Regions from separate parts of the Candidatus Clostridium stratigraminis genome, predicted to be linked through region 3. Evidence: riboswitches for the same ligand, from Rfam matches in the RefSeq annotation. Region 3 holds a riboswitch; each other region holds the start of a gene.
The links. Region 3 has a riboswitch for cyclic di-GMP ahead of ACJDUG_RS00565 (LPXTG cell wall anchor domain-containing protein). Riboswitches for the same ligand answer to the same signal wherever they lie in the genome.
Positions count from the first base shown of each region.

Region 1 (8,065 bases), 570 kb from region 3:
ATTCTACATTCATAGAAGATTTATATTTTAGAATTAAGGAATTTCTATTAAATAGAGGTTTTAAAGCCGAACTTTTAACATCTGACAACAATTACATCTTAAGCTTATCCTGGTAGATATTTAGGCGGTACAGTATAAATTCTGTACCGCCTTTTGTTTTCCTTCTGCTTTGAAATTACCCTATTTTCATTTCACAGTTATAAAGTTTCAATCATATTATGATTTATAGCAATTAAAGAAAGGATTATATCATGATATACTTTAGTTATCCTGAAAGTATGGACATGGATGTTAATGATAAAAATATTTCAGCAGGTCTTGGTGAGCAAATACTTTCCCCATCAGAGTTTAAATTAAAATATCCATTAATTGAAGAACTGGAAAATAAAGTTGCAGAAGATGCTATAAATGATTTAATTGTTTCACTTGAAGGCTTATTATTTACGGATCACGCAATAGTTAAGAAAAAAAAGGATCTAACAGATGTTGTAAGCGACTATAAGGTCCCTTTAAACGAAAAGGGACTCATAAGCATGCTTTTTGAATTATATATTTATGAAAACCATGCAGCTCATGGAATGACCTACTATGGTTCTATAACTGCTAACTTAGAAACAGGAGAAACCTATGGTTTTTCTGATCTTTTTAATTCAAAGGTATATTATACAAGGATTTTAAGTGAAATAGCTGTAAAAAAAGTAAAAGCTATGGGGGTTCCACTAATTGCTCCTTATAATGGAATTACAGATGATCAACAGTTCTATCTAACCCCTGACTCACTTGTACTTTATTACAAAATATACGAATTCACACCTTACTATTATGGAAACTTTGAAATTAAAATACCCTATAATGAAATAATAAATATCTTAGGTCCTTTGAGCCCAATCAAAAATCTTTTACATTAAATATATTTAATGCTTGAAGATTAGTCCACAATAGATTTAAAGGGATGCTTAAAATTCTATATGCAGCATCCCTCATTTTACCTTTTCATTATAGATATCTATTTGGCTTAATTTTTCATAATAGGATATACTTCTTTTTTCAGTTCTCCATCCAAACAATATAAATGTAATAGGATCCCATAACGCCACCCATCCAATAATAAGCAAACTTTCTTTAATTATCTTAACAAGATTGGTATCTGAAAATCTCTCTAAAACTTCTACTAATATTATGCATAGTATGAGAAACAAAAGTCCTATTGTCATATTTGTCAACCACTGTCTAAATTGTTCTTTAAGACTTAAATTCTTTTCTTCTGCCTTATATTTAAAATGCGTATGTATAACTTTTTTAATTGAAGAAATATCTATATAATCATCCTCCTTCATAAAGCTAATTTTTAGACTTACCTTGCTTTTCAGTGGATAATTTTTTATAGAACTTATAATATAGGTTTCAAAGCCTTCATTTAGGACTCTATCTTCTAATGATCTGTATCCAAGCTTTTCAAAGATATCCTTTGTGTCATTTACTATAACTTTAATAATGGCAACTTCCTCATCTATTTCAATATCTGAAGTGGAATTTTTTATTTTAAGCACTTCATTTTCCTCCTTATATACCAACCTTTAATCACCAATTCACATCAGTTAGCTTTATTGTATCCACTAAATAGTAAATTATATTATACAATAGTTTTCTATAGACTTTTATCGCAGATATTTGTAAAAGAAATCTTTTAACTGTAAATCATAACATTAAAAAAGTAGACATGCTTTTCTTCATGTCTACTTTAATATTATAATTTCAGCGAACCTATGCTTTTAATTTTCTAACTTTATAATTTAGTTTGAAGTTGTAGTTGTATTTGTTGAAGTTGTTGGTGCTGTTGTATTAGAATCAGTTGTACTTGTTGATGTTGCTCCTGCTGTGCTAGTTGAGTTTGTTGATGATGCAGGCGCAGGTGCTACTGCTTGATTTGCTATAGCAAGTGCTGCATCTAAATCATTATTTAATTGCTTTAAAGCATCTAATCTTTTTTGAAGTTTTGAAATAACTTTATCCATTGATGCTAAAGCATTATTAAAATCTTTACCGCTAACCTTTGATTGAGTGTCAGCTACTTCATTATTTATTTCTGCAGTAGCTTTAACTTCTTTAACATCAAGTTTAAGATTTTGAGCTGTGTCAAGAAGAGACTTTAGCATATCTGGTGAAAGTGTCTTATTCCCTTTTTCTATATCTTCTATAATTGTTTCAAGCTGTTCTCTCTTTTGTTCAACTTGACTTCTAACTGCTTTAGTTTTCGTTCTTAAATCAGCCATTTGAGCATGCTTTGCTCTCATGGCAGTTTTAAACTGCTCAATTTGCTGTTTCTTATCAGCTTTATTTTGCATAGCTTCTTGTTTATGTTCTTGACCATTTACTGCATTTTTATTTTCATTATCTTTTTCTTGATCCTTATCCTCTTTATCATTGTTCTTATCTTTAGAACTTTGAACCACCTGCTGCCCTTTTCCTGTATTACCCTTTGAATCATTATTACCCTTTGCATATGCAGTAGCCGGTAAAACTACAAGTATTGATAAAACTAGTGAAAGTATTTTCTTTTTATTCATTGCTATTTCCTCCCTTTAGTCGGAAACACTGAGCAATTAAGCTCACTCGCTCCCGCTCGTAAAACTATTCGTTAAAGCCCATTTAGGGCTTTAACCTCCTTTTAATTTACTGAATTATAATCGATATCTTTAGCATCTTGAATTGATTTTAATGCACTATCTAAATCTTTCAAGGTGGAGTCTACTTTAACATTTACTTGTGCATTTTGAACTCCTGAAAGTTTTGGAACAGTACCGGGCTTAATTGAGTTAAAATTTGTTTGAACCTGTACTCTCTCATCTGTTTGAGTGCTTTGAGTTCCTGAAGCATTGTTTCCTTGTTCATTTTTAGATTTTAATCCTATACCAGAACAACCTGATAGCAAAATAGTTGATACTAAAAGCATTACCGCAAGCTTGCGTCTCATATTTTCCCTCCTGTATTCCTAATATGTACATAACAATTATTAATTGCTATACCTCCTATGTCCACATTCAAAGTTATATACGAACCTTGGATTTTGTTTTAAGGGGGGAAAAATAATTTTTTAAGATTTTGACAAAATAACTTTCAAAGTATAAAATTAGTAATACTTTGATTTTGATTATTATAAAGGAGATCAACTATGTTAATACCATTTGATGATTTAGGTCTTAATTCAAATTTAATAAATGGATTGAAAAAAGAAAATATATTTACACCTACAGAAATTCAGGAAAAGGTAATTCCAATAGCACTTAAGAATAAAGATATTATCGGTCAATCACAAACAGGAAGTGGTAAAACCTTAGCTTACTTACTTCCAATATTTCAAAGGATAGAACCCGAAAAAAGAGAGATGCATACAATTATTCTAGCACCTACACATGAACTTGTTATGCAAATAGATAAGGTAATTAAAACCTTAGCTGAGGATTCAAATATACCTATTACTTCCTTACCTATAATTGGAGATGTAAATATAAAAAGACAAGCAGAAAAGCTTAGAGAAAAGCCTCACATTATTGTAGGCTCCACAGTAAGAATTCTTGAACTTATAAAAGCGAAAAAAATTAGTGCCCATACTATTAAAACTATAGTTATTGATGAAGCTGATAGGCTTCTTAATGAGAAAAACTTGGAAACAGTAAAGGATATTATTAAAACAACACTTAGAGACAGGCAACTTATGTTGTTTTCAGCTACTATAGATGCTAGTGTTATAGTCACAGCCCAAAATCTCATGAAAGAGTCTGAAGTTATTCGTATAAATAATAATATTAATTCAAATATAGAACACATGTATGTTTTAGCAGAGCAAAGAGACAAAATGGAAGTACTTAGAAAAATAATTGCAGCTGAAAAGCCTAACAAAGCTATTGTTTTTATAAATAAAAGTGAAGAGACAGAAATAACCACTTTAAAGCTTAGGTATCATCACTTTAAAGTCTATGGAATACATGGCAAAGCTACTAAAGAGGAACGTCAAAGGGCAATGGAGGACTTTAGAAATGGAAAGCTGCAAATATTGGTAGCCTCAGACCTAGCAGCAAGAGGTCTAGACATAAAAGAAGTTACTCATATTATCAATTTAGATTTACCTGAGCATTCAAAAGATTATCTTCACAGAGTAGGCAGAACCGGTAGAGCTACTAAATCTGGTAAAGCTATTTCTATAGTAACTCAAAAGGAATTGAGTCTAATTAAAAAGTACGAAAAGGAATTTAATATAAGTGTTGCTTCAAAGGAAATGCACCTTGGAAGCCTTATAACTACTCTTACCAATAAAGTAATTAGTAAAAAGAAGACTTTAAGAATAAAAAATTATTAGAAGTAAATCAAAAGGACTGAGTCCGATAAATAACGGATTCAGTCCATTTAATTACTAATATATAAGTTATTAATACATCAGATTTACAAACTCTATTCAAACAAATAGTATCCATTTCCTTTATTTCTTTTAACTTTATACATTGCGCTATCTGCTTTTGATACTAGTTCATCTATATCTTTACCATCACTTGGCATAAGGCTTATCCCTATGCTTAATGCTAATTCTATTTCATCAGAGCCGCATAGTAAAACTTTCCTCTTATTTGTAATTCTTGACGCTACAGCTTCGCAATCATGCCGATCCTTTATTGATGGAAGTAATATTAAAAATTCATCCCCTCCAAATCTAGCAACTACGTCTCCTTCCCTAGTAGATTCTTTCAAAATTTCGGCTAAATACACCAGTGCATCGTCTCCTATTTTATGACCATATTTATCATTAATTTCTTTAAAATTATCAACATCAATAAACATAAGGCCTAAAAGGCTGTCACTTCTTATAGCATTTATGCAAAGTTTGCTTGCAAGTTTATAAAAAAGCATTCTATTTGCTAAGCCTGTTAACCCATCATAATAAGCTAGCTTATTAATAGTTTTTTCTTTTTCTATTAATTCTTTATTTAAAACATATAACTCATTAACATAATTTTTTAGCTGCTGAATACGCAAAAATTGATTAGTTACATCAATAAATTCCATAAGTATAAAATTTAAATTATTCTTTTCAATCCTGCTTATCTTTAAATTTAAATTTTTATCTAAGTCCAATAAATCTTTATGCATGGCTGCCGAAAAGAACATCTTTCTTCCATCAGTTAATACGCTATCAATTGCATTTTTAAAATAACCTTTATTTAGGCTAGGAATAACTTCATATACATTCTTATTTATTGTATCTTCACAACTTAAATTAGTTAAAAATATCATATGATTATTCCAATGTAAAATTTTCAAATCAGAATCTAATATTAATATACCTTCATTTATATTTTCTAAAATTTCATATAAAATACTAATCATTGAAGCCATCTTCTACCAATTCCACTCTATTCAATAATTCACTTAATGAACTTAAAGTTAGATTAATTATTATAGCTCCTGACACTTCTTTATAGTCTATTTTAAAGGTAATATATAACATTAGCATATGTGTATATTCATCATTTTTTATATTTTTTTCAAAATCAACTTTTTCGAAAACTTTTACTTCAGGCAATGTATAGCTTAGTTTCATTTTTAGATAATTTCCTAATTCACCCATTACTGAATTTAATATTATATTTCCTATTTCTTTAATGATGTCATAATCTGTGTCTGTAAAATTCATATCATTTATTTCATATTCATTAACTTCTTCTAAACACAAATTAATAAATGTTCTTATTTTATCTGCAGGAAATATTAGCCTTGCCTTTCCTCTTAGTTCATCTTTAAATGCAATGGAGGATACCATAATAGTTCCCTTCATTACTTCCGGAAGATAATTGTTTATTGTCACTGCTTCTTCATTTATATCTATAATTTTTAAAATTGGCACATTTAAAAATATTTTTTTGCTAATAATTTCAGAAAGTATACTTGCTGATTTACCAACACTTATATTAAAGAGCTCCCTTAATATATCTTCTCTTTCTATCTTACTCTTCATTTTTATCATTCCTTATTATCTCACATATAGATTTTGCTATATCTTCAGTGATAGGCTTGTTTATAAATTTAATTATTCCATATGCGTTCATTTCTTCCTTTATGCTTTTTTGAACATCTGCAGAAACAACTATGATTTTTGCATTAGAATCATATTCATTTAATAACTTAATTAATTCTTGGCCATTTAGTTCAGGCATTAACAAATCTACAAAAGTATATTCAGGTTTAATATTTTTGTATTTCTCAAATCCTTCTTGTCCATTTATAGCAAAATAAATTTTAGCCTCTTCCAAATATTTTGCAATTAAATTACCTAATATTTTTTGAGAAAAGGTGGAATCATCAACAATTAAAATATTCATTTTTTATATGCCTCCTAAGCTTCGTAATGAAATAATTTAATATAAATAAAACCCTATATTCATAAAAAATATGAATATAGGGTGGGTTGCATCATAAACTCAATACATATAAGATGCCCAAGTGAAATATGTAAATCATAGTTCCCCTTATATCTAAATTTGTTGTAAATTATAACTCTTAGATACTACCACATAATATAAATTATTTCAATAACAATTTCAAACTTAAGCATTAGCATTTAATTAATCACTAATATTTTTTAAAATTGTAGATAGGTATTTATATGAATTGAAAAGATTTATAATAAAACATTAACGCTGTAATAATAGTGAATTAACATCTCTATGTACTTTTAATATTATATATAAAGGGGGTGAAAATATGCCTACTGAATTTGAATTGATAAACTCTGAAAATATAGCCCAATTAATTTTTATAGCATCAAGCTTACTAGGTATTGAATCTGGTATAACAGGTAAACAGGCTTTAGAAGAAAAACAGATGGGTTTATTAGCCCAATCACAAAGTACTACCATTAAAGCAGCCGAGATTGTAATTGATTCAAACTTATTATCTATTTGTTCATACTTAATATTTTTAATAGCTGCTATAATTAGGAAAAATCAAGTGGAGAAGGAAATACTAACCGGTTCTTCAAAAGTATCTGTAACACCAAATATAATTATAATAGCAAGCTTTACATTTTCTTTAGTAGGTACTCTATTAAGATTTATAATTGCTAAGGAAAGATTAAAAGAAGTCCAGTTACCATTTAGTCTGTTATAGAGCCTCATCAATTTTCCCATAAAATTATAAATAATCATTGAAGCTATACATGTAATTATACTAAATTTATATCCCACTTGTGGCAAAGCTTATTTATAAACATATACTGATATTATGTGAGCAACTTTTAAGGAGGAAAATAAACATGGCTCATGATGAAAAGCCGGATTTTAATATGTACCAAATGCAGGAGATGAACTTTAACCCTAAAAATAACTGTATTCCACAGGAAACAGTTATTAGAAATGTACGACTAGCTGCTGCTTATGTTCCTTACCAGAAATTATGCACAATCTTATCCCCCCTAGAGGCTCTTACCAAAGGAACTGTTTTTCCAGAGCTTTATAGTCCTTATGAAGGAAAAGATAAGAATACTAGACCGTTTGGTAATATATAAAGGAGGTAACTATATGAAAATGGATAGATTTCAGCTTTTAAAACAAATAACCGCTGTAAATTTCATGCTAGAAGACCTCGCTTTATATCTAAACACACATCCATCTGACCGTGAAGCTCTTATAAAGTACAATGGCTATGTAAAAGAAAGTTTAATGCTTAAGCAGGAGTATGAAAGAAGCTTTGGAATGATTGGTGAGCATGATTCATACAGCCCATATCCTTGGCAATGGATAAAAGAACCCTGGCCATGGGAATATGAAGCTAACTTTAGGCTATAAGGGAGGGAATAATATATGTGGACATACGAAAAATTGCTTGAATTTCCAGTAAAGATTAAGAATCCAAATCCAGAAATGGCAAAGATAATAATTACCCAATACGGCGGACCCGATGGGGAATTAGGTGCATCACTTAGATACTTAAGTCAGAGGTATTCAATGATTACCCCTCAGGCTATTGCTACCTGTAATGATATTGGTACTGAAGAATTAGACCAACTAGGTTATCA
Region 1 is NZ_JBJHZZ010000001.1:687,065-695,129, reverse strand. It holds gene ACJDUG_RS03380 (DnaA N-terminal domain-containing protein) at 1-116, shown strand, start outside; gene ACJDUG_RS03375 (DUF3298 and DUF4163 domain-containing protein) at 252-908, shown strand; gene ACJDUG_RS03370 (hypothetical protein) at 981-1,550, opposite strand; gene ACJDUG_RS03365 (hypothetical protein) at 1,794-2,567, opposite strand; gene ACJDUG_RS03360 (hypothetical protein) at 2,669-2,974, opposite strand; gene ACJDUG_RS03355 (DEAD/DEAH box helicase) at 3,173-4,357, shown strand; gene ACJDUG_RS03350 (diguanylate cyclase domain-containing protein) at 4,450-5,379, opposite strand; gene ACJDUG_RS03345 (chemotaxis protein CheC) at 5,372-6,007, opposite strand; gene ACJDUG_RS03340 (response regulator) at 5,997-6,371, opposite strand; cyclic di-GMP riboswitch class II at 6,443-6,526, opposite strand; gene ACJDUG_RS03335 (hypothetical protein) at 6,754-7,158, shown strand; gene ACJDUG_RS03330 (spore coat associated protein CotJA) at 7,304-7,555, shown strand; gene ACJDUG_RS03325 (spore coat protein CotJB) at 7,569-7,835, shown strand; partial or broken gene ACJDUG_RS03320 (manganese catalase family protein) at 7,851-8,057, shown strand.
Region 1: it holds a riboswitch for cyclic di-GMP, as region 3 does, so the genes downstream of both, ACJDUG_RS03340 (response regulator) here and ACJDUG_RS00565 (LPXTG cell wall anchor domain-containing protein) in region 3, are expected to answer to the same signal.

Region 2 (8,065 bases), on a different contig from region 3:
ACAACTGGATAGCGCTCATGCTTTGTTTCATTTATAAGCTCTTTCCAGCGTGAAACTAAATCTGTATCCCTTAAATATACAGGTTCAGTTATCATAATATCTTCTACTAAAATAATATCCTTCTTAATTAAGCTCTCAGAAATGGCTTTATTAATCATACTTGCAATGGTAAAGGTATCATAGGAGGAGGATATTATAGGAAGGCATTTTTCATTTGCTAACCTTTTAACTTCCTCACTGCAGCCAAAGCCTCCTGTAATAAGCACCGCGCATTCATTTTCAAGGGCCAGCTTTTGTACCTTTTCCCTGTTTCCCACAATAACTAGACAGTTTGGGCTAATATATTTTGTTATAGCATCAAGGGTCATTGCTCCAATGATAAACTTGCTTAAGGTCTTGTGAATACCGTCTTTTCCGCCAAGTAAGGAGCCGTCAATAATATTTATTACTTCCCCATAGGTTAATGCCTCTATACTTTTCTTTTCTACCTTTTCTATTCTAACTGTGCCGACTCTTGGTATAGTCGTTACTATTCCTAGTGCATCACAATCTTTAATGGCACGATAAGCAGTACCGTCACTTACCCCCAAGGCATTAGCTATGCTTCTGACTGAGATTTTATTTCCAACCTCTAATGAAAGTATATACTTAATTATATCCTCATGCTTTGACATAATAATTACCTTCCCTCTCTCCTTAGTTCCTCTGCAATTTTCTCTATTTTTCTAAGTCTATGATTTACTCCGGATTTTCCAACTGGTGGATTTAATAATTCTCCTAATTCCTTTAAAGACTCATCAGGAAAGCTAAGTCTTAGCTCAGCTATTTCTCTTAAATTTTTGGGAAGTCTTTGAAGCCCTATTTCCTTTTCAATTAATTTTATGCTTTCTACCTGTCTAACTGCTGCATTTACAGTTTTGCTTAAATTAGCTGTTTCACAGTTTACAAGCCTGTTAACATTATTCCTCATTTCCTTCATTATTCTAACATTTTCTAGTTCAAGCAGGGATGTATGTGCACCAATAATATTAAGGAGATCAATTATTTGCTCACCTTCCTTAATATAAACTACATAACTTCCCTTTCTTTGAATAACCTTAGAAAAGAGTCCGTAAGTGTTAATGACCTCTGAAAGCTGCTCTGCATAATCAATATTATGAGTTACAAATTCAAGGTGGTAGGTCTTTTCTGGATTACTTATACTTCCGCCGCCTAAAAAAGCTCCTCTAATATATGCCTTTTTAGTGCTGTCTTTTGAAATAAAGTCCTTTGGGATTTCATAATCTAGGGATATTATTCCTTCTGTTTTGCTTAAAACCCCTACTTCCTTTAATAGATCCCTTACACCCATTTCCTCGGTAATAATAACCATATATATATTATTCTTCTTGAAGGAATTGCTTCTTTTTACAAAGAGATTTGTATGTATATTAAAAAATTGTTTTAAGAGTTTAAATACTCTTCTAGCTATAGATGGATTTTCTGTTGAAATTCTAAAACTAAGCTGTTTACTGCCCCCAAGGGACAAGGTGCCGCTTACCTTCATTATTGCTGAAAGCTCTGCTCTAGCTTCACTTTTAGTTATGTTTCCAATTCTGCAAATCTCACCTTTCACCTTCGCCGAAAATGACATAATTCTGCTCCTTTAAGTAGATAATAAGTTACATGAAATTAAACCATGAATTAATTATAAAGTATATACTTTAATGATATTTAATTCCCTTTGATTCCTTTAGTCTTTCAGATAGATAGAAGTATTCTATAATCTTCTTCTTATCAGATAATAATTGATTTTCCATTATGGTTTCTATTAATATTCCTGCTAATTTCTCTGAATCATGCCTAATTAGTCCATTTTGTACCTTTATAAGATCTCCAGCGATTATCTTAACATTTAAGGCAGCAATTTCCTTTTCATTAAGATTAACTAAGGTCGAACCCTCTTCAAGATATTTTTTCTCTAATTCTTTATTGATTCTACCATTGTTTACAACTACATAATCCACCATATCAGAACTGGTATGCTTAAATATCGCCTTTAAATGATCCTGCACACTAAAATCATCTGTTTCACCTGGCTGAGTCATTATATTTGAAACATATATTTTCAATGCCTTTGTTCTCTGTACAGCTCTTCCAATATCATCTATTAAAAGGTTTGGTATAACGCTAGTATAAAGGCTTCCTGGTCCAAGTATAATTGCATCTGCATCTTTTATAGCCTGCAGCGATTCATAAAGAGCCCTTGCGCTAGAAGGCTCTAAAAATATTTTATCTATGGGACTATTATTTTCTAGTGCAGCCACAGGTATTTTTGATTCACCCTCAATTACTTCGCCATTTTTAAGCTTTGCCTTAAGCACCACATTATCTAAGGTAACTGGAAGCACTTTACCTGTAACCGCTAAAACTGAACTCATCTTCTGGACAGCCTGTTCAAAATTAGAAGAAATTCCATCCATAGCAGCAAGAAACAAGTTTCCAAAGCTTTGGTTTTCAAGCCTGCCCCCAGTAAATCTATATTGAAGCAGCTCTTCCATTAATGGCTCTGTATCTGCCAGTGCAAGAATACAGTTTCTAATATCACCAGGAGGAAGTATTCCTAAATCCTCTCTTAGATCCCCAGAGCCGCCGCCATCATCTGCAACTGTAACAATAGCAGTAATATTACTTGTATAATACTTAAGACCTCTAAGCATTGTAGATAGTCCAGTTCCTCCGCCGATTGCCACAATCTTAGGCCCTTTTACTAATAGCCTTTTTTCATAAATTAAATTCTCCAGTTTCTTTGAATCCAAAGAAACATTAATATAACCCTTATTTATTAAGAAAATAAAGGATTTCATGCCTTGTGATACCGCTAAATACAGCAAAAAGGCGCCTGCCAACATTAAGAAAACATAAAAAGAAATATAATAAGCACTATACCATCTATGTTGAATCCATTCTACAAGTCCGAAGGCTATCATTAATATTCCAAGGGCTCCAAGCATAACCCATCTTTTAACTTTAATTCCAGGTTTAAGCCAGTCAATAAACCTCATAGCTTCATTCCACCTCTGTTAATATCTTCATTAATATCCCTATGGTCTATTGTTACCTTATGACCTTTAGCTTTAAGCCTATTATATACTTCATTAGCTATGGCTACTGATCTATGCCTGCCGCCGGTACAGCCTATTGAAATAATAAGCTGTCTCTTACCTTCCTTTAAATAATTTGGTATGAGAAATTCCACCATATCTTGAAGCTTATTAATGAAACTGTTTGTAACCTCAAAGTTAAACACGTAATCCCTAACTTCCTTGTCATTTCCCGAAAATACCTTAAGTTCAGGTATATAGAAAGGATTCGGCAAAAATCTAACATCAAAAACCAAATCTGAATCTACCGGAATTCCATACTTAAATCCAAAAGAAAGTACAGTAATCATAAGCTCGTTTTCAATCTGTCCTTCCTCAGAATATATGGAAGTAAGCTTTTCTCTAAGCTCTCTAGTTGCAAGCTTTGTTGTGTCGATTATATTATTAGCCCTATCCTTCACTTCCTTAAGTCTATTTCTCTCCTTAATAATGCCATTAAGAATTCTTCCGTCTGGTGCTAAAGGATGTTTCCTTCTAGATTCCTTGAATCTTTTAATTATTGTTTCATCGCTTGCATCTAAAAATAATATTTCATAGCTTAAGTCCTGTTCCTTCAAATAATTTAAGCTTACAAATAAATCGTCAAAGAATTGTCCGCCTCTAATATCTATAACTAATGCTATTTTATCTATTTTGCCTTCCGTTTGGTAGCAAGCTTCTGCAAACTTAGGTATTAAGGTAGCAGGTAAATTATCTACGCAAAAGTACCCCAAATCTTCTAAACATCTAATAGCTTGTGTTTTACCGGCCCCTGATAGTCCTGTTACTATTACAAAACGCATAACTTACCTCCGATTATATAAAATGAGTAAAAATAATTATGAATTTTAATAATTCCAAAGTTTTATTTTCTATTTTTAATAAATAAAATAAAACAATAACCTCTAATCTATTATTTAATTATTAACTTTATAGTACAGTTTTATTATTAAATTATAACACAAATTAATGTATTGTTTAATTATTATAATTTAAATATATACTTAAAATATTAAGCTTTCACCTCTTTACATTTCTCTTCTTTTAACCGATTTTCTTCATTAACTGATAATATCTTAACTACATACATAACTATGGTAGCTATAACAGCTATTATAAATGTCAATGACCATATATAATTCAGTCCAAAACTGTCTATGAACTTTCCAGCTAGGGATGTGCCAAGGGCACCTCCAATACTCCAGCTTAACCCTCCAACTGCGTTAAAACTTGCTCTATAGTTACTTGGGCTGTTATTTGATATGTAAACTCCAAAACTAGTAGTAACTAATATTTCACCTATTGTCCAAATTACTGTGGATAATACAAATAGAGCGAAATTATGTATAATTCCTATCATACCAAATCCTATTGCATATAGTATTCCCGCAATGATTATCTTTGTAAGAGCATGAAACTTATGAGTTAAGCTTGTTATTGCTACAGTTAAAAATATTACTGTAAAGGCATTTATACTCATAAGATAACCAAATCTTGTTGAGCCATCTAATTTATATATATCACCCATGGTAATTGGTAATGAGAATCTGTGCTGAGTATATACAAAACAGTAGGCTATATATACTACTAAAAAGATACATAAATAGGGCCTTTTAGCAAAGGCTCTTATAACGCCGCCTTTTTCTTCTTTTTCAAATTGTCTAATTACCTTATTGTGGGATGGATTAGTTTCCTCTACATAAAGTGCAATAAGTATAACAGCTAATAAAGAAGTTAAGGCATCACCTATAAATAACATAGGAAGCATATTTTTAAATAAAATTCCTGCCACAATTGGTCCTAAGGACACACCTATATTCGTTCCTAAATATTGCAGCGAAAAACCAAGCTGTCTCTGCTTAGGTGGAAGAACATCTGCTACTATAGCGCTTAATGCAGGTCTAATAAATCCAGTGAAAAATGCATTAATCATTAGACAGGTAACTATAATAACAGGATTCTTAAATACTGCACAAGGCAGCAAAGAAATAGCAGCAATACTTTGAGACCATAAATAAGTCTTTCTTCTTCCCAGACTGTCTGCTGTCTTTCCGCCAATCAATGAGGCAGGAATGCCTATAAGTATATTTGCTGTAACAATGATTCCAGATATCCCAGCGGATAATCCAATTTTTTGTGTTAAATACAGAGTTAGAAATGGTACCACAAAGTCACCGAATCTATTAATTATTTGTGCAATAAATAAAATATAAATACTTTTGGGTAGCCCCCTATAAGTTTTAAAAATTTTGAGCATAGATATTCCCCCTCATCACATGGTAATTTTATCATATTAATAAAAGAGATTAAATAAAAAAGTCCACCATCTAAGGTGAACTGCAATAATTAGATTCTTTTACTGATAAAACCACTTCGTGGGCAATAGAAAAGTCCATGGTATTGTGATAATGGCAATAGTATTATTGGATAAAATTGAAATTTTTGATAATATTTATTTGTTTGTTTTTAATAAATATATTAAACTTTTCATATAGATGTGTAATTAAAGTTTATCTATTTAATGAATATAGTTAAACCACTAAGCTGCATATCTAAATATATTATAAAGTGAAAAAGGCAAACCATGGGAAACCATGAGACGCAAAGCCAAGGGCCTGAACCACGAATATTTTTACGTGGATGGCAGCCGGTTGCCACAAGAGCATAGTTTTTTAGATTGTGTATCTTGTTTACGATTCATTTTTCTTCCCTTTTTCACAGTGAAAGGTAGGAATATATCATGAAAAAACGTTTCTTTAGCAGTGCTCTATTTTTTGTATCACTGCTGCTGGCATTGCAGCTTGTATTTCCATCGGTATATGCTTCAGCATTAACTACTGATAATACGGTGCTGCCGCCCAGTAATCTCTCCATTCAGCTCACAACACCAAGTGATGTAAAACTTACATGGAGTTCTGTTTATCAAGCTACTGGTTATAATGTTTATGGAATTCTTGACGGTCAGCTCAAATTACTTGGTACTACAGCATCAACATCTTATACCTTTAGTAACCTTCCAGAAGGCTCCTATAGCTACGTTGTTTCAACCTTAAGTACTGTTGGTGAATCTGGTCCCTGTGCTCCTGTTTCAGTTAATATTACTTACCCAATTATGGCAGGACCAACTAATTTAACTTACAAAATACAAAATGGAAACGATGTTGTTTTAAGTTGGACAACCTCTCAATATGCTCAAGCTTATAATGTCTATCAAATTGCAGGAGATGGTCAGCAAACCTTAGTTGCATCTACAAAAACCTCCACATATACCCTGACAAATACAGCTGAAGGAAACTACACCTATGGGGTTTCTTCTGTTAATTCACTTTATGGTGAATCTTCACTTTCAGGATATATACAGGTTCAAGTTACTTTCCCAATTATGACAGCTCCAAATAATTTTAACTACTCCATATCTAATGGTAATGACATAACCTTAAAATGGAATGCTGTAAGTTATGCAGCAAACTATAAAATATATCAAATTGTGGATGGCCGAAAGGTTCTTAAAAGTACAGCTGCAGGAACAAGTATATCCTACACTAATATACCTGCTGGTGATTATGTGTATGAGATTCACTCCTATAGTGATCGTTTTGGCGAATCACAAGATGGAAGTCAAGCTTTCTTCACTTTAGTTCTTCCAATAATGCAGACACCTGGTAATTTAACATATAGCATGGCTAATGGGAATGATATAACCTTAAAATGGGAAACTGTTCCTTATGCTACAGCATACAAAGTGTATCAGATTGCAAATGGTGAGGAAACCTTAATAAGTACATTGACTGGTACAACAGTCACTTACACCAATAAACCTGCTGGTGATTATGTTTACGAAGTTAGATCTTATAGTGATCGTTTTGGTGAATCACAAGATGGATGTCAAGCCTCCTTTACTTTGGTTCTTCCAATAATGCAGGCACCAAGCAATTTAATCTATAACATTACAAATGGAAATGATATTACCTTAAGCTGGGGAGCCTCCCCTTATGCAGCGAACTATAAAGTATATCAGATTATTAATGGCCAAAAGGTCTTAAAAAGTACCTTAACTGGTTCAACTATCACATATACTAATATGGCTGGTGGAGATTATAATTATGAGATTCACTCCTATTCTACCCGTTTTGGAGAATCTGAAGATGGCAGCAGCATAGCCTTTACTTTAGTACCTCCAGTTATGCAGCCACCTGCAAATGTAATACAAACCATTAAAAATGCAACAGATTTTACCTTAAGCTGGGATGTATCGCCCTATGCAACAAGCTATAAGATTTATCAGATAATTAATGGAGTAACAATTTTAAAAAGTACTGTAACTGGAACAACAGTTTCATTTACAAATATGCTGCCTGGTCAATATGATTATGAAATTCACTCATATTCTAGCCGCTTTGGAGAATCAGTAGATAGCAGCAATATAACTGTTAACTTAAACGGGCAAATTTTGCAGGCACCTACTAATTTAACTTATAGTATTTTAAATGGCAATGACATAAATTTAAAATGGACTGCTGCTCCCTATGCCACAAGTTATAAAATTTATCAAGTTATTAATGGACAACCTGTTTTAAAGCAAACAGTGACTACTACTTCAGTAACCTTCACAAATATGCCTCAAGGGGATTACGACTTTATTATTGACTCTGTATCTTCACTTTTAGGAGAATCTCCTATTGGAGCAGAAACTACTTTTTCATTAGTGCTTCCAACAATGGCTGCACCAAGTAATTTTGTATATAAGCTTCAAAATGTTAATGATGTTGTATTAACATGGTCACCTGTAACATATGCTGGCAGTTATAAAATCTATGAGTTAATTGATAATCAATTAGTTCTTAAGGCTACTGTAACCTCTACAATAACTACCTTAACTAACATAGCTGAAGGTGATCATACTTATGTTGTTACTTCAGTAAGCAGCAGATTTGGCGAATCAA
Region 2 is NZ_JBJHZZ010000005.1:119,096-127,160, reverse strand. It holds gene ACJDUG_RS09840 (DRTGG domain-containing protein) at 1-674, opposite strand, end outside; gene whiA (DNA-binding protein WhiA) at 680-1,633, opposite strand; gene ACJDUG_RS09830 (gluconeogenesis factor YvcK family protein) at 1,704-3,044, opposite strand; gene rapZ (RNase adapter RapZ) at 3,041-3,925, opposite strand; gene ACJDUG_RS09820 (MDR family MFS transporter) at 4,135-5,379, opposite strand; cyclic di-GMP riboswitch class I at 5,689-5,781, shown strand; gene ACJDUG_RS09815 (OmpL47-type beta-barrel domain-containing protein) at 5,863-8,065, shown strand, end outside.
Region 2: it holds a riboswitch for cyclic di-GMP, as region 3 does, so the genes downstream of both, ACJDUG_RS09815 (OmpL47-type beta-barrel domain-containing protein) here and ACJDUG_RS00565 (LPXTG cell wall anchor domain-containing protein) in region 3, are expected to answer to the same signal.

Region 3 (8,065 bases):
AAATGGGGCGTAATGACAATAGAAAATATTGCAAAGAAGCTTGCCAGAACTAAAAATGCTGTTTTACTAAAAGCCCACAAAATAGGACTTAGGGAGCAGATAATTGCAAATGGCGAATATCTAACTCCAAAGGATATTTCTAACATTTTAGCTGTTGGAACAAGAACTGTTTATAATTGGATGGATAAAGATTATTTAAAATATAAGAGATTTAGAATAAATTCAATAAAAAAATATCAAATATCAATAGATAACTTTAAACTTTTTATAGAGGAACACGAAGATAAATGGAATACTAGAACAGCAGATATTAAATTTATTACATCGTGCTATACCACTTTCAGAGACATAGCAAATACTAAAGTACCAGAATGGTTGCTGCAAAAAATTAATGTAGACAAGCAAAAGAAACTTCCCTCATGCCGAAAGCAGTGGACAATTAAGGAAGAGAATAGGGTAAAGTCAATGATTAATGGAGGCAAAACCTGTAAGGAAATAGCACTATTATTAAATAGAAGCTTTTATTCAGTACAAGATAAAATAAGCAGCAAAAGGCATGAATATTTTCAAGGCAATAATATAACATCATCAAATTTAAAGGAAATGGACCAAATTTTAATAGGTGGATAAAGATTTACATAAAGTTGGTTACTATAAGCAGCCTTAGGTTGATAAACAAACTCTCACATAATAAATGAAGATAAAAGGGGGATTTTGCAAACTATTTTAAAGATAGTTTGCAAAATCCCCCTTTTATTTATACATTATGCACCTGCTGTAGAGGATTGAGCTGAGCTATTTGCAGAAGCACTTTGAAATAAGCTTAATAAGGAATCTAAATCAGAACTTAAATTAGTAAGTTTACTAATTCTTGTGTTTTGAATACTTATTACTTTATCTAAATCAGAAGCTGCTGCATCATATTTTTTGCCTTGCACGTCTGATTTAAATTGAGTAAAGGCTTGTTTCATGGTGCCATTGGTAGCTTGTAAGGTGGACATATCATTTTGAATTAATTTAAGTTGTGCTTCAATTTTACTTAAATCATCAGAAGTTAATTGTTTTTTACTTTGTTTAATATTATTAATGGCCGCTTTTACAGCGGCTCTTTTATCAGTTACTGTTTTTCTAAGTCCTTGAATGGTCTCATGATTTTTCTTTATTGTATCTTTTTTCTGAAGCATATTCGCTTTAAATTGCTGTCTTTCCTGAACTAACTGAAGGTGCTGCTGTTGTTTAATAAGTCCATCACCAAATGTAGTGCTTGTTCCTTGTGCATGAACAGCCATAGGCATTATAAGAGCTGCTGAAATCAATGATGAAATTACCTTAAGTTTTAATTTTTTCATTTTAAAAACATCTCCTTAATTTATATTATTTATTATTGACTCTGTTGTATTTATATCCGAACTATTATCTAGGCCATTTAAGGTGCTATCTAAATTATCTATCATATTAGAGGCTTTCTCCATTTCTTTATTTGTTGATGAGGCAGCATCAGCTGATCCACGCGCCGCATTAACATCTGCTGAAGTAGTATTATTATTTTGAACATGGCTTTGAGTAGTGGGTTTTGCATTATTTGCTGCAGTTGTTAATGTACCGCTTCTTTCACAGCCAGCAGCTAAGAAACATATAAGCATTAAGGTTATTAATAAAATCTTTTTCAATAATATCCCTCCTGTATTCCTAATTCTCCTTACAAATAAAGTTTACCATTTTAATATAGGTTAAATCTCCGATAAAATGTGGCAGAATTGTGGCAAGCTTTTAGCAGTTATATTACATATCAAAAGCAAATGTTATAATATATTGTAAGTTGTTTATATGAGGTGAAAATGACATGGAACAAAAACTTATATATATAGCAGATGATGAAATCAAGATTCAAGAATTAATAAAAATGTTTTTAGTTAAGGAAGGCTACGGAGTGGAAGCATTTACGAGTGGAGAGGAGCTTTTAAAGGCATTTAAGGAAAGAGCTGCTGACATGCTTCTTCTGGATATTATGATGCCAGGAATAGATGGACTTTCTGTCTGCACTCAAATACGAAAGGAAAGCAACGTACCAATTATTATAATTTCCGCAAAGGACGGAGAATCTGATAAGATTGCTGGATTAATGCTGGGCAGTGATGACTATATGACTAAACCCTTTAGTCCAGTAGAACTAGTTTTAAGAGTAAAAAGTATATTTAAGAGAATGGAATTTGAGAAAACTAGAGAGAGTAATTCAGAATTAATAAACATAATAGATGTAACTATTTATACTGAAGGCAGATATGCGGTTTGTAATGATCATGATTTAAAGCTTACTTCAATGGAATTTAATTTATTTCTTTATTTAGTGAAGAATATAAATAAGGCAGTATCTAGAGAAGAACTCCTAAATAAAGTTTGGGGCTTTGATATGGAAGTAGATACGCGTGCAACTGATGATATGGTAAAAAGAATAAGAAGGAAGCTTAATAATGAAGGTGCTGCACTTAAAATAGAAACCTTGTGGGGCTATGGGTTCATGATTTCTGGTAAACAGGAATAGGAAGGGTTAAATATATGAATAATTCTAAAAAAACTATTAGGAAAAGTATATTTTTATCACATATATCCATTATTATAATATTGGTAATTTTAACTTCCATAGTATTTAATATATGCATTAATATTTATGTAAGGTATCAAACAAGGAATCAACTTTTATCTGCTGCTCAAATTATTCAGAAATCATTAAACACCCAGCTTATAGGCAGTACAAAGGATAATACTTCTACTGATGAAAAAACAGAACTAAACTCTCTATTAAAAATAAATAGAATACTAAGACAAACCCAAACCTTTCTTGACATAAAATATGCAGTGGTAAACGTAAATAATAAGGTGATCTTTCCAAGGAATTTAGTAAGTGAAGAGGCGAATATATTAAATATTGACATACTACCTTCCTTAGGTAAGAAAAATATTTTAGGCAGTGGGCTGAAAAAGAATAGAATAGAATACTTTAGTGCTTCCAATATAAAGTATGCGGCGCTAATACATCCCTTTGCTTCAGAAAATAAAAAATCATTAGGAAATTTAATACTCTATTCAGATATGAAAAATAGTAATCAGCTTATACTTTCAATTAATATAATACTTTTTTCCATAATGCTTGTTGCTGCAATTATTGCATTGATAATTTCAAATACTGTATCTAAAAAGATTTCTAAACCAATTTCTCTTTTAAATGAAAATGCCAAGAAAATAGGTGACAGAGATTATAAAATTGTACCTGAAAAATATGAGGATAATGAAATAGGAGAATTGGCAGAGACAATGAAAGCAATGGCAGAAAAGCTTGCAGCTTATGACTCTACCATGAAGACCTTCATGCAAAATGCCTCACATGAACTTCGTACACCATTAATGTCAATACAAGGGTACGCAGAAGGAATAAAGCTTGGAGTAATAGAAGATACAAATAGTGCAGCTGATGTGATAATTGATGAGAGCAAAAGGCTAACGAATATTGTGGAGGAACTTCTATATTTATCTAAGCTAGATTCCATGCAGGAGGCTTTTAACCTTGAAGCCTTAAATACTGAAGACCTTCTTAAGGACTGTATAGATAGAGTAAAGGGGATTGCCCTGAAAAATGGTGTGAACATAAGACTAACTTCTAAGGATAAAGATTTAGTGATTATGGCGGATGAGGAGAAATTATCAAGAGCTATAATTAATATATTGGGAAATTGCTTGAGATATTCTAGAAAAGAAATTAGTGTAAGTCTTGAAAGTTTAGGTAACAGTATTAGTATAATCATAAAAGATGATGGGCCGGGCTTTGATGCGCAGGAATTAAAGAATATCTTTGACAGATTTTATAAGGGAAAAGGAGGTAAACATGGACTTGGACTTGCAATTACAAAGAGTATAATAGAAAAACATAATGGAAGGGTTACAGCTGAAAATAACAGCAGGTCAGGAGCATGTTTTAAAGTTATTTTACCTAAAGTAGTTGAATAAAGACCTAAATAGATTTAGTTAAATAATTTTGTTAATGGAGCTTGCAGAAGAGAAATAAACTTTTACTGTAGGTTCCTTTTTGATTTCATATATTATAGGTATGGTAAAATATTACTTCACAATATTGCTATATCTTGATATAATTTTAAATATAACTACATAATCTATCATAAATTGTTAAAATAAGGTACCATAGATAAAGGCAAACCTATTGAAAGATAGAGACGCAAAGCCACGGGCCTAAAGTTTATTAAGCTAAGGCAGCCGGGTTACCTAAATAGTATAGTTTACGCTTTTACTTATCTAACACCATGTATTAATATTGCAGTTAGGTATATCTATGGATTTGTTTGGAGGTGTATACCTGAGAGAAAATAGTGTCCATAGCTATATTTTATTATTAATTTTATTAATACAAGGGGGAATAAAAGATGGGGAAAAGAAAGTTACTAAGTGCTGTTACTGCAGTACTGTTTTTGCTTCAATTGATTTTTGGAGCTGGGTTTACAGGGAAGGTTAAGGCTGAAACAGCTAGCTCTTCTCTTCCAACGTTTATGGATGTTAGAAAAGAAACATTGGGCTTTGCTTATCAATATAAAAATAAGACAATTGTTAATAATACAGTAATTGTTGACAACAATATTAAATTCTTTGTTGAAGAGAACGGCCAAAAACATATAATTTCTGAAGACTTTAATCTTATAAGGCATTTAACTTACATAGGTGTATACAATGATAATGCTTATGTAGCTTCAAATAAAGACGATTCAAGCCAGCCATATGCAATATATAAGGCGAATTTAAATACCTATAAGATGGAACTTGTAAAAAATGTACCTATCTACGGTGATGGAAAAGCATACATTACAGATTACAAAATAGATGCAAATGGAGTATTCTGGTTTGCAGCACAGCAAAACAATATTCCAATCTATGATGCAAATGGAAGAATTATAGATTATAATACAAAATACATAATATATAATGATAAGGGATTTTCCCATGAGGAACTTGTTCTTCAAAAGGGATCTTCTTCATATAACACATATGGTAAGCTTCAGCAAGGCTTAGACGGAAGTATGTGGTTTTTTAAATCCCTTACGCTTGGTGCCGATAATAAAGTATATAAAATCTTAAAGGATAACACAATTAAGGAATATTCAATAAATAGTACAAATCATATTGAGGCAATTTATCCTGGAGCAAATAATACATTACTTGTATACACTCAAGAAATTTCTCCCGTTAACGATGCTGTAGTAAAAAAGGTTGTTCAAAAGTATTCAGTTAACGATAATGGTCTTAGCCTCCTGAAAGAATATGATGTATCTGCAAAACAATTTTTTGCATCAGGTGACATCAATGGGAACATGTGGATTGACATAGATGGGGTTGTTTCAAAGCTGGAGGACCAAGGTTTTGTAGATAAGTATATTGTTAATAGTGGTATGATGGGCCTTAATGTGTATGATGATCAGCATTTAGTTACATGTGGTATTGTAGGATTTGGTTATACACCAATATCTATAGATCAAGCTTTGCCAGGAGCTCCAACACTAGGAGATACTACTTCAGCAGCGCCTGCTTCAGAAAAATTCACTACAAGTATTAATGGCAAAGATGCCATCATAACATTAAATTCAAGTAAAATATCTAAGAATGCTGTAAATGAAATAACACCAGTTATACCTACAGTTGTACAAACTATAGAAGCTAAAATTGATGCTGCTTCTATAAATGGTGGGACAGGAAGCATAAAGCTTAATACTAATAATGTTATAGTCAACCTTCCATTTTTTGCTATAGATTTTAATGGATTAAGTCAAGGTGACTTTGTTAATTTAAAACAAAATTTAGTTGTAGGGGATGCTGCTTTAAATTCACTTAAAAGCATAGGAAAAATATTTGATTTTAGCCTTTCTGCATATAAACAAGACAGTACGAAAATAAAGGATATACATGCATTTAAAAGTGGAAATGCTAATATATCAGTAAAACTGTCTAAAGATGAAGTTAAGGGCTTAGATATTACAAAACTAGCTGCTTTCTACTATAACGAAAATACAAAGCAGTGGGAAAAAGTTGGAGGAAGCTATAATAAAGATACAATGACCTTTACCTTTGAGACTAGTCACTTTAGTAAGTTTACTATTGCTGAAGTAAATGGTTTACTTCCTCAGACAGGATCAGTAATAAATTTTAATAATTTAATGCTGCTAGCTTTTACATTTATAATAATTGGAGGCATTATGTTCTTTAGAAAAGATAAAGCAGTAAAAGCAGGTAATTAATAAAAGTAGAGTCTAATCTGTCAAAAAACCTAGAGAAAATTCTCTAGGTTTTTTAATTATTACTTAAATATTAACAATGGTTTTAAAAATAAATATTGCCTCATAAAATGAATTATGGGCTTTGCATTAAATAAAGGAAGTAATTCGTCTATATAATTAAAGAGCTTATAAATAATACATATGCATGGACAACCATTAATTGTTCAAGGCTAGTAATTCATAGGGGCTGGTATTATGGAAAAGGAAAAACAAGAACCTAAACCAAGAAAAATTTTATTGGTCATTTTAATTCCTCTTTGCTCTTTACTAATAATATATTTTGGAATAACTTTATACTTTATAAACCATTATTACTATGGTTCCTCCATTAACTGCATCAATGTTTCAGGAAAAACTGTAGAAGAAGTAAAAAGTGAAATGTCATCAAAGCTTCAAGATTTTACCTTGGAACTGAAAGAGAGAGGTGGAGCAAAAGAAGTAATAAGTGCAGTAGATATAGACTTAGGGTATACTTCAGAGGAGGAATTTAAGAAATTAAAGGATAAACAAAGTGCATTTAAATGGATTACTGCATTTAGTAATAAAAAAGCTAATGAAATTACTGTTGGTGTTACCTTTGATAGAGAATTATTAAAAAAGCAGCTTGATAAGCTTAACTGTCTTAATAACAGTAATATTGTTGAACCTAAGAATCCTAGCTTTAAGTATACAGACAGTGGGTATATTATTGTACCTGAAACCTTAGGAAATAAAATTAATAAAGATGTATTATATACTGAAGTTGAAAAAGTAATTTCAAAGGAAGGGACTTATTTAGATTTAGAAGCTATAAATTGTTATGTAAATCCACAATATACTTCAAAATCTGAAAAAGTAATTGAGACTAAAAATATTCTTAATAAATATGCAGCCTCCAAAATCACCTATAATATTGGAGATAAAAATGAAATAGTAGATGGAACAATAATAAATAAGTGGCTTAGTGTAGATGAAAACTTTACTGTTAGTCTTGATGAGGTAAAGGCAAAGAGTTATTTAACTGGACTCCTTAATAAGTATAATACCATTGGGAAAACAAGAAATTTTCCTACTACATCAGGAAAAACAATAAAGATTAGCGGAGGGGATTATGGTTATGCCATTAATACTGTAGCAGAAACGCAGGACTTTATTGCTGCAATAAAAGAAGGAAAAATTTTAACAAAAGAACCTAAATATTCTCAAACAACTTTTTCAGCTATTACAAGTGATATTGGAAACACCTATGTTGAAATAGATATGACAAATCAGCATCTATGGTTTTATAAAAAAGGCTCTCTTATGGCCCAGGGAGATATCGTTACTGGAAACGTTAATGCAGGGCACAAAACACCTTCAGGTATCTACAGGTTAAAATACAAACAAAAGGGTGCTGTTTTAAGAGGCCCGGATTATGCTGCACCTGTTACCTACTGGATGCCCTTTAACGGAGGAATTGGTTTACATGATGCCAGCTGGAGAAGCAGATTTGGGGGGAATATATATAAAACAGATGGCTCTCATGGCTGTGTAAATCTTCCCTTCAGCTTAGCCAAGACCATATTTGAAAACATCGACCCCGGAACTCCGGTGGTATGTTTCTATTAGGGACGGTTAATGACTTTCATCACTTTTACTTGTGTTACTTGGGGACGGTTAACATTTTATTGTACTTCTTAGTTGAATGTACATTGTTGTTAACCGTCCCCTTCTAGAGTGAAAATTGTTCTTAACCGTCCCCATTGGCACCATTG
Region 3 is NZ_JBJHZZ010000001.1:113,239-121,303, forward strand. It holds gene ACJDUG_RS00540 (hypothetical protein) at 1-630, shown strand, start outside; gene ACJDUG_RS00545 (hypothetical protein) at 765-1,349, opposite strand; gene ACJDUG_RS00550 (hypothetical protein) at 1,365-1,670, opposite strand; gene ACJDUG_RS00555 (response regulator transcription factor) at 1,844-2,542, shown strand; gene ACJDUG_RS00560 (sensor histidine kinase) at 2,557-4,002, shown strand; cyclic di-GMP riboswitch class I at 4,194-4,279, shown strand; gene ACJDUG_RS00565 (LPXTG cell wall anchor domain-containing protein) at 4,434-6,293, shown strand; gene ACJDUG_RS00570 (L,D-transpeptidase family protein) at 6,528-7,919, shown strand.

Region 4 (8,065 bases), on a different contig from region 3:
CCAAGAAATACTGCATAAAAGTGTAGCCCAGGAAATAGCCAGCAGCAGCAAAAATAACTCCTGTAATTATTCCGCTAATGGTGGTTTTAAAATATACATCAGTGGTATCATAATCAATAAGGCCTATGATAATTAAAAAACTACTAAGTACTATGTATTTTATAAAAACAAAGCTAAATCCATAAATAATAAACAAAGCTGCATATAAAATTCCTGTCATTAGCTCAACTACTGCATATCTTGCTGAAAAGTGCTGCTTGCAGTATCTGCACCTGCCTCCTAAAAATAAATAACTTAATACAGGTATCATATCAATTGCTTTAAGTCTTGTATTGCAATTTCCACAGCTGGAAGGCGGAAAAATAACAGACTTACCTGCCGGTATTCTATAAATACATACATTAAAAAAGCTGCCAAATATTGACCCAAGTATAAACACATATAGTATAAGTATAAAATTAAACATTTTATTAACACCCCATCTTTGTCTGATTATACTTTATAAATTTTATTTTATCAATAAAAGAACAGTTCCACAGAACTGTTCTAAATGTATTATTATTTAGTCTTGTTAGTGTAATATACCATCCATGAATCAAAAACATGAATAGTATAAACTATTGCATATTCCATTTTGTTGAGGAATTATATTTCACTGTATAGTCATAGGTATTTCCATAGCTCTCAGTACCCCCAAAAGTTACTCTAAATATTACCTGAGCCCCATCGAGTGTACTATTAGAAGATATAGCAACTGTCTTTGTACCTGTTATTACTGATTTAGGGTTTGTAACACCAACTGAACTTACAATTTCTACATTCGTTATTTCTCTTCCAAAACTTATCCCCAAATTATTTTCAGTGTTTATTGTTAACTCTTCAGCAACAGGCTTAAGTAGTATGGCCATATAATCAGTTGCTGTTTTAAAGTATATTGCATCCCTTTCAGTCTTTAATGACGTGGTCCCTGTTGTTCCAGTAATTGTCCCTCCTGCGTTTAGATGAAGGTTCATGCTAATGACCTCAGAGTTTATATTATAGGATTGCCCTCGGTTCTCAGCCCTTATATTGAATTTCAAAAGCTTAAATGGGGAGAGAGATGTAAATTCTATACTTCCCGGATGTACTATGGAAATTGTTTTAGTAAAGTACTTATTTATATGAGTTATTGTATTATTGGTACTGTCAAAATAGATGTAGTTCTCATAGGGCTGTATATCGGAAAGTGGTGGTATGGCTGCATCATCCAAAATTTTTATTTCCGTTGAATACCTTATTTGTTGAGTGATGTAGTCAGAAGCAAGTCTTATGCTGCTTTGTATATCTGACTGCCTTGTTCCCCTGATGAAGGTAGTGTTCCCGACGCCAAATAGAGAATATATACCTGTTAGTACTATTGATAATATCGCTATAGTTATTATGAGTTCCAAAAGTGTAAGGCCCTTTTTACTCTCTGTTATCAGTTTCACTATATTTACACCTCCCTAGGGGATCAGGGAGGTAAGTTCTACGTATCTCTGCCCACCCTGATAGAAAACTGCAGCTGTTATCCTTTTATATAAAACTGAGTTTATCGTAACGTCCTCAACAAAATATTTGCTTTCAATGCCTGAACTGAATGTATGAAGATCAGCTACCGAAGCTTCGCTTTTGCTCATTCCATTCAAATCGGGATCTGTTGCGTAATTTATTCTTCCTGCCCTGCACGCCACATCAATGGTGGCTTGTGCCTTTACTAAGGCCTTGCTTTTATTTCCCATTGTAAAAATATTTATATATCCTTGAGAGAACATGCTCAAAAAAGAGACCGCTATTATACCCAGAATAGCAATGGAAATTATAACCTCAATAAGAGTTAAACCCTTTCTCACTCCATTAAATTTCATTATTTTCACCTGTCCTACTTTTTGTTCCAGATATAGCCTGAACTGCTTGGTGACTGCCTGAACATTCCATTCAGGGCCTTAATTGCCGCATCATCATCTGGTAATTTAATAAAGTTCTTATAGCTTCCCGTTTCGCCGGCAGTTGGATTATGAAGGTCAACCCCACTCTTAAAAAAGTAATATCCCTGATTTAAAACTGGTACTATATCATCATCCCTTAATACAGGTCCACCAAAATAAACAATTCCATATTTTGCTCCTGGATTGAACTGCGACGAGTAGGTATTGTGGAGGTTTGAAGTATTAGTCCTGATGAAGGAAGAATAACGGTCAAAATCTTCAAAACCCACATTGCCGGAATATGCAAGATTGCCTATCCTATTTGACATAACGGGGGCTGTAATTGAAAAAATAACAGGATCTTTGGTTTTATTTAGCATTACACCACTTTCAAAATAGATCACCTCTGCATCAAAGGTAATGGGAATGGAATTAGTAACCTGCTTAAAGCTGAGGCTTTTTCCAGCCTGTGTGTAGTTTCTAAAATGAAGGATGGATGCCTGAAAGATGGAGGAGCTGCTGGAGCCCTGAGGTGATTGAACAGGTTTACCCTCAAACATTACTCCCTTTCCAAGATAATTTGTGCCTGCGGTTATTCCCTTTATAAGATTAACACCGTTAACCCATTCTGTAGGGTTAAGTGTCATTGAAACACCGGAGTTGATCTTAACAATATAGGTGACTAATTCGGTGGAATTGGGGCTTCCGGCTGTTATCCCCGTGGATTTTATCTTAACCTCTCCGGGATCCGTGCTTTCAAAATTTAGGGAAAACTTGCCGCTCTCCCCAATTTTAAATGCTGTAGCGCTTGTATTTAATGATGCTACCTGGGTATTAAGTTCAGATGCTAGCACCCCAAGATCGGAATAGATATTAGTATTCAGCTTATTCTTAATCAGCTCTAGGCCTACATACACACCTGAACGGCCTAAATAATGGGCCTGAACCCTGCTCTTCTGCCAAGATGCATTTTTAGTTTCTGACACTCCAACCCTAAGAAGGGCTGTTCCCAGTATTACCAGTATTCCCATGATAATTATAACAGTGACCAATGCCACTCCTTTTTTACGAAATTTCTGCATAAAACCCCCTCCATTTTTACAAATCTAAAATATATTCACTATTTCATTTTAACTTATATTATCTTTATTTTGTATCAAGCTTTACACTGCTCCTGCTTTCACTATTTACCGAATAAGTTAAAATGGAGGAAATAGCAAGTATAGCCATCTGCAATTATCAATTCAATTAAAGCATGACCTTTTTTATTTCTAATAAATGCACCCCATAAAATTCCAATTTTTTTCATTCTTTATTAAAAGGGTTATCTTTGCTGTAATTTCCATTATTAAAATCATAATTATTCTTAACAGCTGTGCCATCCTGAGCATAAAGCATGTTTGCATTTATTACAACTGTAAGACCTTGTCTTTCCTTGATAGAAAAATTCACGCTAGTTATATCAGCCATTCTCCCAATAGTCTCTAAGTTATTGATAAAGGCAGTAGTGCTGCTAAAGTCTCCAGTGATATTTATAACCACTGGAATTGCCATTATCTTTTGGGTTGATGTATTTTGCTGATTATTTGCCTGAGCAGCATTTGTATTTTGATTTCCATTTGCTGCAGCGCTTCCATTAGCTATATTTGACTGTTTTTTGTATTCAATTTCCTTTCCAATAGTAAGGCTATTAAGGCTTACATCATTACCAACTGCAAATTTATAAATATCTCTTTCAATTTGTGCTGTCATATTACTTTTAGGCATCAGCTTTAAATTACTATTATAATTTGCCTTAAGCTTTTCTAAATCCGTTGTCATTTTCTTATTACTTGCAGCCATTATTTTTGAGGCATCGAGCTGCTGCTGATAATTTTCTATACTATTTTGCATTCTTCCTATCTTACTTGTTAAGGGTGCAATAATGAAATTATAATACCCATAGCCTACAAGTGCTATTGCTAGTATTGACAATAGAATTTTCTCACTTTTATTTAGCCCATTCATTTTACTTCCTCCTCTACATTTGAGATAGTTAAGGTGAAAGTATTTAATCGATTCTTATCATCTCTAGTTATATTTGTAACACTGCTGTTACTAAATTCCTTTGATTCCTGAAGATTTGCTTCAAATTCATTAATTGAATTATAATTTTTAGCAGTTGCGCTAATATTAATAGTACCAGCATTATATACCAAGCTTGAAATAACAATATCCTTTGGCATATATTTTATAAGACTCATTAAAACAGGATAAACAGGTGTTTTTTCCTTTTGTATTTTGCTTAATAGATCAATATATTCCTTATAAGAGGAAGTTTCATTTCTCAATTTAGTGTTTTCTGTAACTACAGATTTAGCTGCATTAACTTGAGCATTCAAATCGGCCTCCTTAGCATTAAGACTATTAAGGTTTATATTTAATAGAACCACCCCTGCAGCTAAAAGCAAAACTATTATAATTGCCATAAAACTTATTTTTATAAAGGTTTTCCTTTGTATTCTCTTTTCTTTTATGGTATTAGGAATAAGATTAAGTTCCCGCATAGCCTACTCCTTTCTTAATAGCAAGCCAGTATTATTAACATAATATTTAAGTCTAAAGTTCTTGGGAAGCTTTGTTTTTATGCCAATTTCATTGGAATTATCAACTATTTCTACATTAGTTTTAAAATATGCTTGTACGTAATTGTCTATCCCTTTTATTTCTGCTCCCTCGCCGATTATATATATCATATCTAAGGATTTATTAGTTTTTCCTGTAGTATAAAACTGAATAATTTTATTAAATGAATAAAAGGTCTCACTGAAAATAGCCTTTACAGAAAAATCCACTGAGCTCTCTTCTTCTGAATAAAAATTAAATACTCTAATAAAATTTTTCACAGACTCCTCTGTTCTTGATTTTCCAAAGGGAAATAATATTTCAGCTGCATCTTTTATTCCAAATAGAACTTCTCTTTCTATAAAAAGTCTGCCCTTCTCAAGGATTGTAAAGTTGCTGTTGTAGGTACCAATTTGTATAATCCCTATACTTTCCATTTCTTTTTTTTGCTTATGTACATTTCTAAAAACTCTGCTGACATTATTAGGTGCTATATCTATAGCAGCTAGGTTCATTTGTAATTTACTTGCAAGTGCTACATATTTATCAGCTTTTTCCTTAGGTATAGAAACTGCCATAACCTTATATACCTTTTTTTCTTTTGTGTTAATTTTGTCTAATATTTCATAATCCATATAATAGTCCTTGCCCTCTTTAGGTAAGTACTGTGCAGTTTCCCATTGAAGTGTTTTAAGTATACCCCTATTGTCCATAATAGGAACCTCTATATGTCTAACTACAATGTCCTGACCTTGTACAGTAAAGGAAATTCTCTTTGTTCTGACGTTATTATTTTTCATAAACTCGGAAATAACCCTAGAAAGCTTCTGAATATTTATAATGTTATCTTGATCAAAGGCCTCTTCAGGAGTTTCAATTATGCCGCAGAGCTTTACCTTGTTTTTTGAGCCTACTAATACTTTAATAAATTCATGCCCAAGCTCCACAGCCACTAATTCTTTCTCAAACATTAAATCACCACTTTCATTGCCAATTTATAAGGAATAAACTTCTTATATCAACAATTTTATAAATATATTTAAAACATAAAATGTATTGTATTCTAATTAAGATGGTTCAAATGGCGGCACCATCGAATGTCTTCTTAAGTGCCACCATTAAAAGTCCATTACATAGACAAATTATCTTTATGTATTATGGCTTATAATAATTCCATTTAAATAAAAAAGATAGTAAGAAATATAAGCCATAGTTCTCCAGCCTTTATACCTTGATGATAAGGTCGGTTACACTATTAGCTCCCTACAACCCAAGTGTCCACGTACGGATTGTATTTCTCTGCTACCTTAGAAAACTTATTAATAACTTTGCAAATATATTAAAGAATATATTTATAGTTTAAATTTAATTCAGACCTTCTGAAACTTCTGTATAATCACCAGCAGATACACCAGCAACACCATCAGGAACTGTTGCTGTTGCCACACCAGATGCTATAGAATAAGTAACACCCTTAGGTCCGGATGGCATTGCTGAAATAAGATCTGCAGATGTAAGATTTCCTATTGTCACAGTTGTTACATCAACATTTTGATCAGCAGCATACGCTTTAACAGCCGTATCAACGGTCTTTAAATTGCTTAGAATAGCTTTCTTATTAGCATTACCTTGAAATCCTGATAATTTTGGTACAGCTACTGCTGCTAAAATACCAAGTATCGCAATAACAACAATAAGCTCAATCAATGTAAAACCTTTCTTTTTTCTTTTACTCATCATCTTTTCCTCCCTTTTAATAAGCATATTTTATTTCCTCCTTATATATATTTGAAAACCTTAACGGTTATTCATTCTACTAATTAGCAACTGCACTATACATATCAAACATAGGTAAAATCATAGCTATTACTATAAAACCAACAACAACTCCTAGAACAGCTATTATTAGCGGCTCAATTAATGTTGAAAGCTGTGAAGTTGCATTATCTACTTCATTGTCGTAAAAGTCGGAGGTTTTTTCCATTATCTCGTCTAAGGTACCTGTTTCCTCGCCTATTTTCATCATTTGAGTAAGCATTCTAGGAAAAACTCCTCGTCCTTCCAGACTTGCTCCAATAGTATATCCTTTTTTTATAGCTTCAGTTGTGCTCAGCAGTAATTTGCTAGCCATTTTATTGCCTACAACCTTTGTACAGATATTTATTATTTCAAGTACTGGTACACCACTTGAAAGTAGAGTTCCAAAGGTTCTTGTAAATCTTGCAGTTACTATTTTAGTTAAAATGCTTCCAAAGACAGGCAGCTTAAGCTTAAGCATGTCCACTCTTTCCCCAAAATCTTCATTACTTTTTATAATTACTCTTGCTATTATAATTAAGAGAATTACTGCTACCATTAATATTAGACCATATTTTTTCATAAAATCTGCTAAACCCATTACAATAACTGTAGGAAGAGGTAATTTTCCTCCTGCGCTTGTTATCATTCCAACAAAGGTAGGAAGTACAAATATAAGTAATAAGTTTACTACAATTATGGCAACAATACATATTATTAGCGGATAGGTTAAGGATCCCCTTATCTTTTTTTGCAGCTTATAGCTTTTCTCATAATAATCAGCCATTCTAAGCATTACTTTTTCTAAGGTACCACTTACTTCTCCAACACTAATCATATTGACAAGCATTTCTGGGATATCCTTATATTTTCTAAGAGCATCTGATAAGCTGCTGCCCTTTTCAATATCATTACGGACTTCTTTAAGTATATTTCTTAACTTTTTATTTTCTGTCTGCTCTCCTACTACGTCTATTGCTCTTAAAATATTCATTCCTGCAGAAACAGTAAATGAAAATTGCCTGCAAAATATAGAAATACTCTGTAAGGGCACTCTTCTATATTCTGAAATATTTATGTCTAAGGATTTATTTAATAACTTTATACTTTGAGGATAATAATCTCTTTCTCGAAGGTTCGCCCTTACCAAGTTTTCATTATCAGCTTCAATTTTTCCTTTGATTATGTTTCCATCTATCGTTCTTGCTTCATATTGATAACTTGGCATAACTTCCTCCTTTCAAGGTTTCTAACCCTAACTGGCTTTTAATTATAAAAATTATTCTTTTAAATATGCCACTCTCATCAGCTCATCCATTGAAGTTATACCTTTAAGGACGTGGCCTGAACATGCATTTCTTAGGGTTCTCATTCCATTTTTAATTGATAAATCTCGAATTTCATCAGTACTGCAGCCCTTTATTATCATTTCCCTGTGTTCTCTTGTAATTTCCATTATCTCATATATTCCCACACGGCCTTTATAGCCAGTATTACCACAGAAACTGCAGCCTTTAGCTCTTTTTAGCTTTATATTCATATTCTGATTAATACCAAGAATATTTTTCTCATATGATGCGGCCTCATATTGCTGAGCGCAGTTGGTACATAACTTTCTTACTAGTCTTTGTGCAATAACACCACTTACCGAAGAAGAAATAAGATAAGGCTCTATACCCATATCTATAAGTCTTAAAACTGATGATGGGGCATCATTT
Region 4 is NZ_JBJHZZ010000002.1:289,549-297,613, reverse strand. It holds gene ACJDUG_RS05645 (prepilin peptidase) at 1-466, opposite strand, end outside; gene ACJDUG_RS05640 (PilW family protein) at 618-1,469, opposite strand; gene ACJDUG_RS05635 (prepilin-type N-terminal cleavage/methylation domain-containing protein) at 1,485-1,886, opposite strand; gene ACJDUG_RS05630 (hypothetical protein) at 1,901-3,028, opposite strand; gene ACJDUG_RS05625 (hypothetical protein) at 3,252-3,953, opposite strand; gene ACJDUG_RS05620 (PilN domain-containing protein) at 3,950-4,492, opposite strand; gene pilM (pilus assembly protein PilM) at 4,496-5,521, opposite strand; cyclic di-GMP riboswitch class II at 5,783-5,866, opposite strand; gene ACJDUG_RS05610 (type II secretion system protein) at 5,916-6,314, opposite strand; gene ACJDUG_RS05605 (type II secretion system F family protein) at 6,367-7,575, opposite strand; gene ACJDUG_RS05600 (GspE/PulE family protein) at 7,627-8,065, opposite strand, start outside.
Region 4: it holds a riboswitch for cyclic di-GMP, as region 3 does, so the genes downstream of both, pilM (pilus assembly protein PilM) here and ACJDUG_RS00565 (LPXTG cell wall anchor domain-containing protein) in region 3, are expected to answer to the same signal.